Linked DNA regions of Gloeocapsopsis sp. IPPAS B-1203. The protein of the gene in region 2 binds, or shares a complex with, the protein of the main gene of each other region. Links are inferred from orthologs where the notes say so. Each region holds a gene or a part of one and is shown on either strand. Other genes may lie near its edges.

Region 1 (4,578 bases), on a different replicon or contig from region 2:
CCTCAACACCCTTGCTTGCCATGACATAAGCAAACGTGAGTGGAGTTAATAACTTGTCGTAGCCATCATCGCGGATGACAATTGCTAGATTTTTCATGAGCTTCACTCGATACAGTGTTAAATTGTCTGTGTAGTTTGTTACATTAACCTCGAATAGCCTTCATTAAATCTTGTGATACTTTTATTCTGGATTGCCGGATTAGGTGTTACAAGTTTAATATCTGAACCTGATTTAGGTTCTCCCTGGATATGCTATGAGAAAGGGATATGGGCAATTCTGTCCGGTGGCAAAAGCTGCTGAAGTGATTGGCGATCGCTGGAATCCTTTGGTGCTGCGAGAAATGCTGTACGGCAGTCGCTACTTCAATGACATTAGTCGAGGAGTACCGTTAATGTCTCGTGCTCTTTTGGCTCAACGACTCAAAGAACTTGAGAAAGCAGGAGTGGTTGTCAGCTATGAAAAGGAAACTGGGCAGGGGCATGAGTACGTTCTTACCCCAGCGGGAGAAGCCATGCGACCCATTATTGAGGCGATGAGTGCTTGGGCACAACAATGGGGAGGTGGACATATTATCTCAGAGGATTTGGATGATGCCTTGTTGATGTGGGCGATGAAGCGAGAAATCAATCTTGAGGCAGTACCCAAGCAAAAAATTGTGCTTCAGTTTGACTTTCGTGGGTTAACGAAGGGGCGTAAAACCCAACGTAGCTGGTGGGTAGTGATTGAGGATAGAGAAGTGGATGTGTGTCAAAAAGATCCAGGCTTTCGAGTGGATGTTTTGATCTCAGCTGATCTGAGTGCATTCACTCATGTTTGGATAGGCTACACTCATCTGAAATCTGCCCTGAAGCAAGAGACAATTTGTTTTGAAGGCGATCGCGATCTTGTCCGCCAGGTGCCTACGTGGCTGTATCTTAACAAAGAAAAGCCCTATGGTACGGCGATTAATTCTACATCACAGTTAATGCAGACTAACAAGCACATTGCAACAGAATGTAATGAAGTTTCTCTTGGTGTTTCAGTTTGAGTCGTAATTGCTGCGATCGCTCAGGTTTTTTGTTGGTCAAGCGCGATTAATCATATTGCCAACATATTAAGAGTTTCTGTGTCGAAGGCTATTGATAATGTAGCGACATATAGAATAAACGTTTATACCCTAGGTTGCGTTGTCCATTGATATATGTGCACTGAAGGAAGAAAATTTTGAAAACAGCAGACAACTATAGTGGCGATCGCCGCTATGACATTTTCATTAGTTTTCTTAAATAACGGTAGTCATGCTCAGATAAACGACAAGACGATGAAGATTGACACAGGCAAAATTGAGAGGAGTGCACAATTTGACCATCCACAAGAGTTTAATCAATCAGTTACGGAGTTTTTGCTACCAGAGGAATACTTGGTTGAGTTCGAGAGGCAGTTTGGATCTAGTAAATTTAGTCGTTTCTTAAAGAGTCTCTAAATAACTTAACAAGTCTGCCATTTCTTTGGGACTTGGCTTGAACTGTGGCATCGGTGGCGTATCGCCGCTAATGACTTGATGGATTAGACCAAAGCGAGACTTGCGCTTAGAAACACCTTGCAAACTAGGACCAACGTTACCATCAGCTTGCCATCCATGACAACCAGCACAGTTCATTTGAAAAATTGCATTTCCGCGTACGGGATCTCCTGCTAATGACAAAACATTCTTAACATAAGGTTCAGAAACTCTTACCCTATGCACACCTACAACAACTAAAATTGCAACTAACAAAATCGCCAAAGCGATGAATGCAAGCCGCTGGAGCAGAATTTCTGGTTTAGCGAACTGATTAGCCAAAAGCTGATTACTTGAATTGAGAATTCACAAAAATATTTATCTCCTAACACATAGCTTAAAAGTTCTTGATAGTGTTCGCAAGCAAAGTCAGCTAAATCAGCATTTATAGTTAAGTTTTGTGTAGAAGATTTACCAATAACCAGGTTTTCTCACATCAGTAATTCAGTGTATGCTGGTAAAAGTCTATTACTGTTGGCTACTGTTGAGTTATCTAACCTCATACAGCCTAAGCCACGAAGCGCAATTGCGCGTAGCGCAGCGCTTATTATGCGATCGCAACAGGAGATATTGCATGGTTGAACCACTACTCGATGGTATTGTTCTGGGCTTGATAGTAATTACTTTGGCTGGTTTATTTTTTGCTGCGTATCAGCAATACAAGCGTGGCAAGCAGTTGGGTTTATAAACTGCACCAACCATTACCTAATCGAGGTTGCTAGCCCTTCTAAAATCATTAGAAGGGCTTTTAATTTTTCGAGTTACACTGCACGATAGAACGTAACAGCAGTATTCCCGTAAACTTTTTCGCGACAGATTTCTAGTGTAGATAGTTGTACTTTAGGCAGATTGGGATGATGTTCTACTGCAAGTTCGCCCTTCGGATGCAGCAATTGATACTGTGCGATCGCCTGCAACACTGGTAGATATAAATCACTTGCATAAGGTGGATCGAAGTAGATGCGATCAAACTGTTGTCCTGAAAGTGTTTTTAACCGCTGCACGACATCTCCGCGCAAAACTTGAAAGGTTTGATCTGGTTTTGATACTCGTTGCCAATTTTCTTTAATAATTGTACAGGCACGACTTGAGTGTTCAATTCCTACAACTAGGGTTGCACCACGACATAAAGCTTCTGCACCCATTGAACCGTTACCTGCACACAGATCTAGCCACCGGCTACCTGCGATTGCACCTTGCCAAATATTAAACACTGCTTCGCGCACCCTTCCTGTAGTTGGTCGCGTGTCTTTTCCTGGTAATGTTTTGATGAGACGATTGCCGTGAATTCGCATTAAAGAGGGGCTAGGAGCTAGGGAAACTGTAACTAGCATCTACCTCTACAGCAATGTATATCTACACTGGTACGACAGTGCGAACTTGCTGCACGAAGTTGGAGAGGATTTGTAATCCAGCTGTGGAGGATTTTTCAGGGTGAAATTGCATTGCCATGAGATTGTCACGGGCGATCGCTGCTGTCACAGTTTGACTACCATGCGTGACTGTTGCTGCTTGAACTGCAGGATCTTCAGGATCGACATAGTAAGAATGGACAAAATAAACCCAAGGCTGCAATGATAGATTTTGCCATAGAGGACAATGAGGTTGAGTAAGTTCTAGTTGATTCCAACCCATGTGCGGAATAGTAATTCCTGGTTCGCTTTTAAAGCGTCGTACTTTACCAGAGATGATTCCTAATCCTGGTTCTACACCTTCTTCGCTGCTATCAAATAATACTTGCAGCCCCATACAGATGCCTAAAAACGGTTTACCGCCTGCGATCGCATCTTTAATGGGTTTAACCAAGTTGCGGGATCTAATATGTTGCACTGTTGGATCGAACGCACCTACGCCAGGTAGCACTAGCGCATCAGCTTTTGCTAATTCCATTGCTGAGTCAGTAATTTTCGGAGTTGCTCCAGCTTTTTCTAAACCCTTGCAGACAGAGTGCAAATTACCCATATCGTAGTCTATAACTGCGATCGCTGCCATCGGGCAGACCCCCTTTAATTATTACCCACTAAACTTATTGTAAGGGAAACCAATTCATTAAATCTTCTGTATGAATGCTAAGCGAATGAATTGGCACACTATAAACAAAGTTCACGGAGGTGAACTTACCCATAAAAATCTTGTTTTACTGTACGAAGGTACACTTTGCCTGGATAGCCCCGAAGGGAGTCGAAAGGCATCTGTGATTCTCCTAGGATTGGTTATATGCCTCCTCGAATTCTCCTAACCTCATTTACAACATGGCTACCACATCACAAATCCAATTCATCCGACGATCTCATTGCGAAAATCCACGAGCTATATCTTACAAATAGCGATTTAAAACTACCGCTACTAACCGTTTTACGAAAACTACCTGTCGATACTGAACAAGCCAGCAATTATGTCAACAGCAAAATTACTGAAATCCAACCTACTGCGATTATTTGTTGTGGGATGGCAGAAAGCCGATCGCAACTTACTGTAGAATCTCATGCTACTTGTGGAGATGTTGTTATGCGATCGCCAATTGATTTAGAACAACTGATTGCTGAGCTTTCCATGACACAAATTAGTCATGATGCCGGAAAATTTGTATGCGAAGGACTTTATTTTGCAGTTTTAAACCACATTACAACACAAAAGTTAAACACCAATTGTCTTTTCGTTCACGTACCAATTTTGACAGACGAGAATATCCAACAAGTCACAAAAGACTTCATATTAATTATTCAAAAAATGGCACTTTTATAAGTTATGTTGTGTCTTATTTTAAATCAATCACAACTTAACACAAGGGCAGAAAACCAATTTCTGACCCTCATTCGCTGACCCTTGACTGTTGCTATGTTCTCATTGTTACCCCTATTCACATTTGCTCAAGCCACACCTACCCCAACACCGACACCACCGCAACAAGAAATCGTACAACCGCAACAAGTACGTCCCTTGCCAGGTTCTTTAGATACTGTTCCCGTATTCAATAGCAATAGCCCAGAAGTTGTCCAAACTGAGGGAATTTTATTATCTACATTTCCGCCGACGG
Region 2 (6,246 bases):
TTTGACCAATTCCTAGAAAATGACAGATAGAGGTTGCTATATAATTGAGTAAATTTGTGATGGAATTATTTGCTGTCAGTACACTTAAGCGCCGTCCCTGTAACTCTGAATTAGTAACTAACTTATCTTGATAATCAGTACAATCAACGACTGTAAGATACTGGTATACATCACTTGTAGAATAGAAAGGCTTCTCTGTCAGATTAATATTACGGGTGAATGCACGCACACCAAGAGCTTTATCGCCAACATTTATCATGCCATAAGAGCGGTTTTTAGTGAGTGTAAGATTCCCAAGTCGATAGCCACCAATCCGAGAAGCCGAGGGAAAAACGAAGTAGTTCGCCACAGTTGAAGCCAGACGTAGCACCATGTCTGCATCATTAGTAAACAGGTAAGCTTCCTTAAAGCGCGGCAAGCAACTTTTTAGAAAGTTGGAGTGACCTGTAGTAATTGCCCAAATGGGAATATCTGGCGATGCCAGAATCAGCGACTTCAAAGTAAAGAAATGTCCAATCTTGCTGAGTTCTACGATTTCCTCAGCAGTTAAAGGTCTTTTAGTATCTGTACCGCCAAAAGGACCATCAGTCGTCTTCCACCGCATAATTGCGGACGGATCAAAAATATCGGAGAGAATGCGAATCATCTGAGTTGTCACAAAGCAACCCATACTATGTGCAATAAAGCTGAGATTGACAACTCCAAAAAACTCAGGATCTGACTTTAAGTGTTCCGCTGCTTCAGGAGAATGAAGTGCCTTTTCCTGAAGAATCTCTTGTAATATCACATGTAACCAACGTACTAACTCAACGGCATCAAAAACACCATGATTGGCAGCGCGATCGCGATCTCGAAAATAGACAACTAGGCGTAGAGCAACTAAACACAACACTAAACCTCCTAAAATCAAACCTAATGAATACAGTAGAGTTGCTCTAAACAAAAATATTAAGGCGACTGCCCCAATAAGAAGTAGCTGTAGCATTAGTGGCATTGCTCGAAACCAATCAATCCATTGAGACTTAAGAACTGATTCTGATGGCCAAGAGAAGTTAATAAAAATTACAAAATTATCAAAATATTTGCCAGAAGTATCTACTTGAAACTTGCGTTCTAAAGGCTCGTAAGTATTCTTTTCAAAATTTTCAAGTGAAACGTTATATCCATGAATATCTAAAATAATACTGATTTTTTCGAGGATATTTTGTCCCGAGTTCTCCCATTTGGATTCAATAAACTTTTTTAGAGTTTCTTTAAGTTGAGCTAGAGCATTTAGAGAATAAGAATAATCTGAGAACAGATCTTCACGATATTGGCTCTCGGCATTATTAGGGACTGTACTACAAATTAAACAATGAGCAAATGTTGTACCATTTTGGTTGTAGCGCTTAATAATTAGCTGAGGATGTTCTGTTGGTTGATTCATATTGCTTGACTACTCTTCAAAGTACCTCTTCGAGTAGTAGAGTACATTGCACAATGACACTGAGGTATTTTTTACTGATTATCAAAGCGAACGGTGAGTGTTGCTAGCTATAGGTACACAATACTTAGCGTTAGCTTATTTGTTAATCTAGTTCAGTAATTATTATGCAGCTCTACGATAATACTTCTATATCTACGTCATAAATAGACTTAGAAATATATTGACTTGTTGTCTCACAGTAAATAAAATGCCAAATACTTCAATACAATTCTTGCTCTTTTTAGCAAATGAAAATGAAATTGTTGTCCTAATTAGATAAGAAAGCTTTTGGTGTAAAGTACAGTGAAACTTCTCAATCTAGTTAGTTTTATCTATTTCTTTCTCTATAGCTGAGTGACGTTTGATTACACTAGCTAATGCTATTAGTGTGCTTTTGCCGTTCAATATGGTGGGCTGCTCATGTGAATATTGCTCTAGCTACTAGTCAGTTTGACAGCAAATTTACCATCTTGTATTTTCCATCACGAGATAATCCGACATCTTCGGAATTGGAATACAAAACTTTACAGTACAGTTATATTGTTTGAGTACCGTTTAAAATTACTTTTGTCGTAGTCATCTTTCTTAAAAAGATGAGCATGTAAGGCAATTAAGCGATCGCAAATTAAAAATTAAGTGAATTATTTTAGGAGTAGTGAGTAAGCTAGCAGTAAATCACCGATGCCTCTTTTCACTACCTGATGGAATTGCACCATGTTTTAGTTATGCAATGCTCAGTAGCATCCCTGTCCTCATAAATATTGCAAATGTCTATATTGACACTAGTTTTAAGAATGGAGCTAAGCGGATTCGAACCGCTGACCCCCTCAATGCCATTGAGGTGCTCTACCAACTGAGCTATAACCCCTTGAGCGTTTTGTATTATGGCTGAATAATCGATAAGTTGTCAAGTTTTGCTTGCTGTGGTTGATTTGATGTGATTACACTGACGCACTCATGAGGTAGGTTATGCAGTTACCCATGAGAAAATAAACAACTAGCATTGCTGCGGCTGCAAGTGCCACTAGAGTGCCTGCTAGCATCAAAGAAAACTCTTTACGATAAAAGGCTTCTTCCATTAAGTGCAGTGACCAAGCCACCAGCGCTACATCAAATATGAGAATTGGTATCAGCATTCTTAAAAAGTTAATTCTTATTCATATATCTTAACAAGAAAATTTACAATGCGCTTGCAACGAAATATGAGTTAATTCTTAAGCTGTGACTCTGACTGGACACCCGCGATCGCGCAAGTAATCTTTAATTTCTCTAACACTTAATTGACCGTAATGTAACAGCGATGCCAATAAGGCGGCTTCGGCTTTACCTTCAGTGAGTGCAGTATGAATGTGTTCGCAGTTGCCTGCACCACCAGAAGCAATGACAGGAATTTCAACTGCCGAAGCGATCGCCCGCGTTAATTCCAAGTCATATCCAGCTTGCGTGCCATCAGCATCCATGCTCGTGACTAGTAATTCGCCTGCGCCTCTTTGTGCGACTTCTTTTGCCCAAGAAAGCGCATCAATGCCAGTGTTTTCGCGTCCACCCCGTACATAAACATCCCATCCAGGGTTAGCTGCGTCTTGCCTCCGTCGTGCGTCTATAGCAATGACTATACACTGATTACCAAAGCGATCGCTAGCACGGTCAATAAGTTCAGGTTGCCTTACAGCAGCAGAATTGATACTTACTTTATCTGCGCCGGCTCTTAACAAACTTTTAATTTGTTCTAAGGATTGAATACCACCGCCAACAGTGAGGGGAATAAACACCTGTTCTGCTGTGCGATACACCACATCAATAATGATGTCGCGGTCTTCATGAGTTGCTGTAATATCAAGAAACACGAGTTCGTCTGCTCCAGCAGCATTGTAAACTTTGGCAAGTTCAACAGGATCGCCCGCATCTTGTAAATTAACAAAGTTAATTCCTTTCACCACTCGCCCCGCGTTGACATCCAAACACGGCAGAATTCTTTTTGCTAACATTGCCTGCTCCTGAGTTAGTCGTGTAACGATCAAAGCACAATTAATTTGTGTATTTAAATTAAATTTTTAATCATGGCGATAATTTCTTCTAAGCAATCTCACTCTGAACCCGAACGCCGTAACACGACAACTACTCGTCGTCCCACTCCCCAGCGTGAAGAACTTTTACAGCCGAAAGCGACAGTTGATGAGCGTAGTAAGCAAGAAGAAAGCATTCGCCCCCAAAAATTTGCTGATTACATTGGTCAAAAAGATTTAAAAGAAGTTCTTGATATTGCTATTAAAGCGGCAAAAGCTAGAAGTGAAATCCTCGATCACCTACTATTGTATGGTTCACCTGGATTGGGAAAAACCACAATGGCGCTGATTTTAGCCGCAGAAATGGGCGTTAATTGCAAAATCACGAGTGCGCCAGCCTTAGAACGTCCACGAGATATTGTGGGTCTTCTTGTGGGATTGCAGCCAGGAGATGTTTTATTTATCGATGAAATTCATCGTTTATCGCGCATGGCAGAAGAAATTTTGTATCCGGCGATGGAAGATTTTCGGGTTGACATTACAACGGGTAAAGGTTCAAGTGCCAAGTCTCGCAGCATACCCTTGCAAAAGTTTACTTTGGTAGGAGCAACAACACGCGCAGGTTCGCTATCATCACCGTTACGCGATCGCTTCGGATTAGTACAACGATTGCGGTTTTATCAGCCCGAAGAACTCAGTCAAATTGTTTTGCGTACAGCACAGTTACTTCAAACGGCGATCGCTGATGATGGGGCGCTAGAAATTGCGCGGCGATCGCGCGGAACACCAAGAATTGCCAATCGCTTGCTGAAAAGAGTACGCGACTACGCCGAAGTTAAATCTGCGGGAACTATCGACCAAAATGTTGCAGCCGAAGCATTAGAACTATTTCAAGTCGATCCTTGCGGCTTAGATTGGACAGATCGCCAAATGCTAAGTGTGATGATTGAACAGTTTAATGGCGGACCTGTCGGTATTGAAACAATGGCAGCAGCCACAGGCGAAGATACACAGACGATTGAGGAAGTGTATGAACCATACCTGATGCAAATAGGCTATCTCCAGCGAACACCTCGCGGTAGAGTTGCTAGTCCTGCAGCATATCAACACTTGGGTTTTACTCCGCCTAATGAGCAGCTTTCTTTACTACCATAAGCATGGAACTTGGTAATGGGTAATGGGTAATGGGTGCTTAAATTTAATAATCCATCACCGCTTATCATTATGCTGGAACTAATTCAGCTTTTTTGGGTTGGGTATCTTGCCTGATCAAGTTAAAGTTTGGTACCTTCGTCAGTCTTGTAGCGCACTATTTAATACAGATAAATCTAGATGATACGACTCATTGTTATTTTCTTAATACTTTTATTTGGGGTAACGGAACCGGCGTTAGCGCAATCCCAACCACAAATAACAGCAGAACAGTTTCAACAACTCGACAGTTTAGCCCAACAAGCTTTAGATGCTACCAACAGTGGCGATTTTGCCACTGCAGAAACCTACTGGACGCAAATTATTGACTTATTTCCTGATAACCCTGCTGCATGGAGTAATCGTGGAAATGCCAGAGTGAGTCAAAACAAACTTGATGAAGCACTAGCCGACTACGATAAATCTGTAGAATTAGCCCCGAATGCTCCCGATCCTTACTTAAATCGCGGTACAGCCTATGAGGGATTAGAACGATGGGATCTGGCGATCGCTGACTACAATCGCGTCCTCGAAATTGACCCCAATGATGCGATGGCGTATAACAATCGCGGTAATGCTGAGGCTGGTTTAGGACAATGGGAAAATGCCATTGCCGATTATCGTAAATCAACAGAGATTGCCTCTAATTTTGCTTTTGCTCGTGCCAACTATGCTTTAGCGTTGTATCAAGTCGGCAAAAAAGACGAAGCAATTCGTAATATGCGCAATATTGTCCGTAAATATCCTAACTTTGCTGATATGCGGGCTGCCCTAACTGCAGCATATTGGGAACAAGGAAAACAAGGCGAAGCTGAGAGTAACTGGGTATCAGCAGTTGGACTCGATCAACGTTATCAAGATATCAACTGGGTCGCAAATATACGTCGTTGGCCTCCTGTCATGGTAGCAGCATTAGAGAAGTTTCAGAAATTAAAATCTTAGCAAGCTAATTTGGTAATAGGTAATGGCGAATGGGTAATAGGTGTTTTTTCAATGTCTAATTAACAATTACCAATGACCAAGTACCAATTACCAGTCAAGATGAAGTATTAAATTGATATGACGCACTTCGGTATTCTTTGCCCTAGTTCTCCTGGACATCTCAATCCAATGATGGCATTGGGTAAGGAATTAGTACGACGCGGACATCGTGTTACCTTAATTCAAGTTCCGGAACTAGAGTCTCAAGCATTAGCAGCAGGGTTAGAGTTTCAAGCAATTGGTGCCAAAGAGTTTCCACCTGGGATACTTGCCGAAAAATTTGCTCGTCTTGGTCAACTCAGTGGTTTGAAGGCGATCGCATTTACACTCGATTTAATCAAACAGGGTGGCACAATTATCCTGCGTGATGCTCCAAAAATGATTACATCAATTGGCATCGAAGCATTATTAGTTGATCAAGTTTCTCCAGAAAGTGCAACTGTAGCAAAGCACTTGAACATTCCTTTCATCACAATCTGTAATGCATTAATTCTCAATCAAGAACCTGGGATTCCTCCTTTTGTAACACCTTGGCAGCGTAACACAGCTTGGTGGGCATTACTTCGGAATGGCGTAACTTATGCAGTTTTAGAACGTGTCGCC

Evidence for each region.
Region 1: the proteins of hisF (region 2) and hisH are in contact, whole or in part, in a crystal structure (PDB 6RU0), measured with the Thermotoga maritima proteins. The link is inferred for Gloeocapsopsis sp. IPPAS B-1203 from one-to-one orthologs. Residues at the interface, in WP_004080486.1 of Thermotoga maritima: Met1, Leu2, Ala3, Arg5, Ser40, Glu41, Asp45, Glu46, Ala70, Glu71, Ile73, Asp74, Ile75, Pro76, Phe77, Asp98, Lys99, Ser122, Gln123, Glu161, Thr195, Leu196, Asn247, Arg249, Glu251; in WP_004080484.1 of Thermotoga maritima: Asn15, Arg18, Arg22, Arg117, Leu118, Pro119, His120, Met121, Gly122, Trp123, Asn124, Asn134, Gly135, Tyr136, Tyr138, Val140, Tyr158, Glu180, Lys181, Ser182, Ser183, Lys184, Ile185.

Annotation. Positions count from the first base shown.
Region 1 is NZ_PEIG01000001.1:592,923-597,500, reverse strand. What follows is about bases 1,716-4,578. They hold hisH (imidazole glycerol phosphate synthase subunit HisH), read right to left. Parts: upstream 3,534-4,578; coding sequence 2,898-3,533; downstream 1,716-2,897. Other genes in these bases: CSQ79_RS02615 (DUF3370 domain-containing protein), read left to right, coding at 4,380-4,578; CSQ79_RS02620 (pyroglutamyl-peptidase I family protein), read left to right, coding at 3,759-4,286; rsmD (16S rRNA (guanine(966)-N(2))-methyltransferase RsmD), read right to left, coding at 2,303-2,875; petG (cytochrome b6-f complex subunit V), read left to right, coding at 2,116-2,229; CSQ79_RS02640 (c-type cytochrome), read right to left, coding at 1,716-1,823. In the rest of the region: CSQ79_RS02655 (DsrE family protein), read right to left, coding at 1-97; CSQ79_RS02650 (winged helix-turn-helix transcriptional regulator), read left to right, coding at 255-1,028; more of CSQ79_RS02640, read right to left, coding at 1,449-1,715. UniProt on the Escherichia coli protein: IGPS catalyzes the conversion of PRFAR and glutamine to IGP, AICAR and glutamate. The HisH subunit catalyzes the hydrolysis of glutamine to glutamate and ammonia as part of the synthesis of IGP and AICAR.
Region 2 is NZ_PEIG01000014.1:18,693-24,938, forward strand. The notes cover bases 1,567-4,382. They hold hisF (imidazole glycerol phosphate synthase subunit HisF), read right to left. Parts: upstream 3,454-4,382; coding sequence 2,680-3,453; downstream 1,567-2,679. Other genes in these bases: CSQ79_RS20990 (hypothetical protein), read right to left, coding at 2,407-2,601; ruvB (Holliday junction branch migration DNA helicase RuvB), read left to right, coding at 3,526-4,382. In the rest of the region: CSQ79_RS20980 (alpha/beta hydrolase), read right to left, coding at 1-1,426; more of ruvB, read left to right, coding at 4,383-4,626; CSQ79_RS21005 (tetratricopeptide repeat protein), read left to right, coding at 4,804-5,604; CSQ79_RS21010 (glycosyltransferase), read left to right, coding at 5,722-6,246.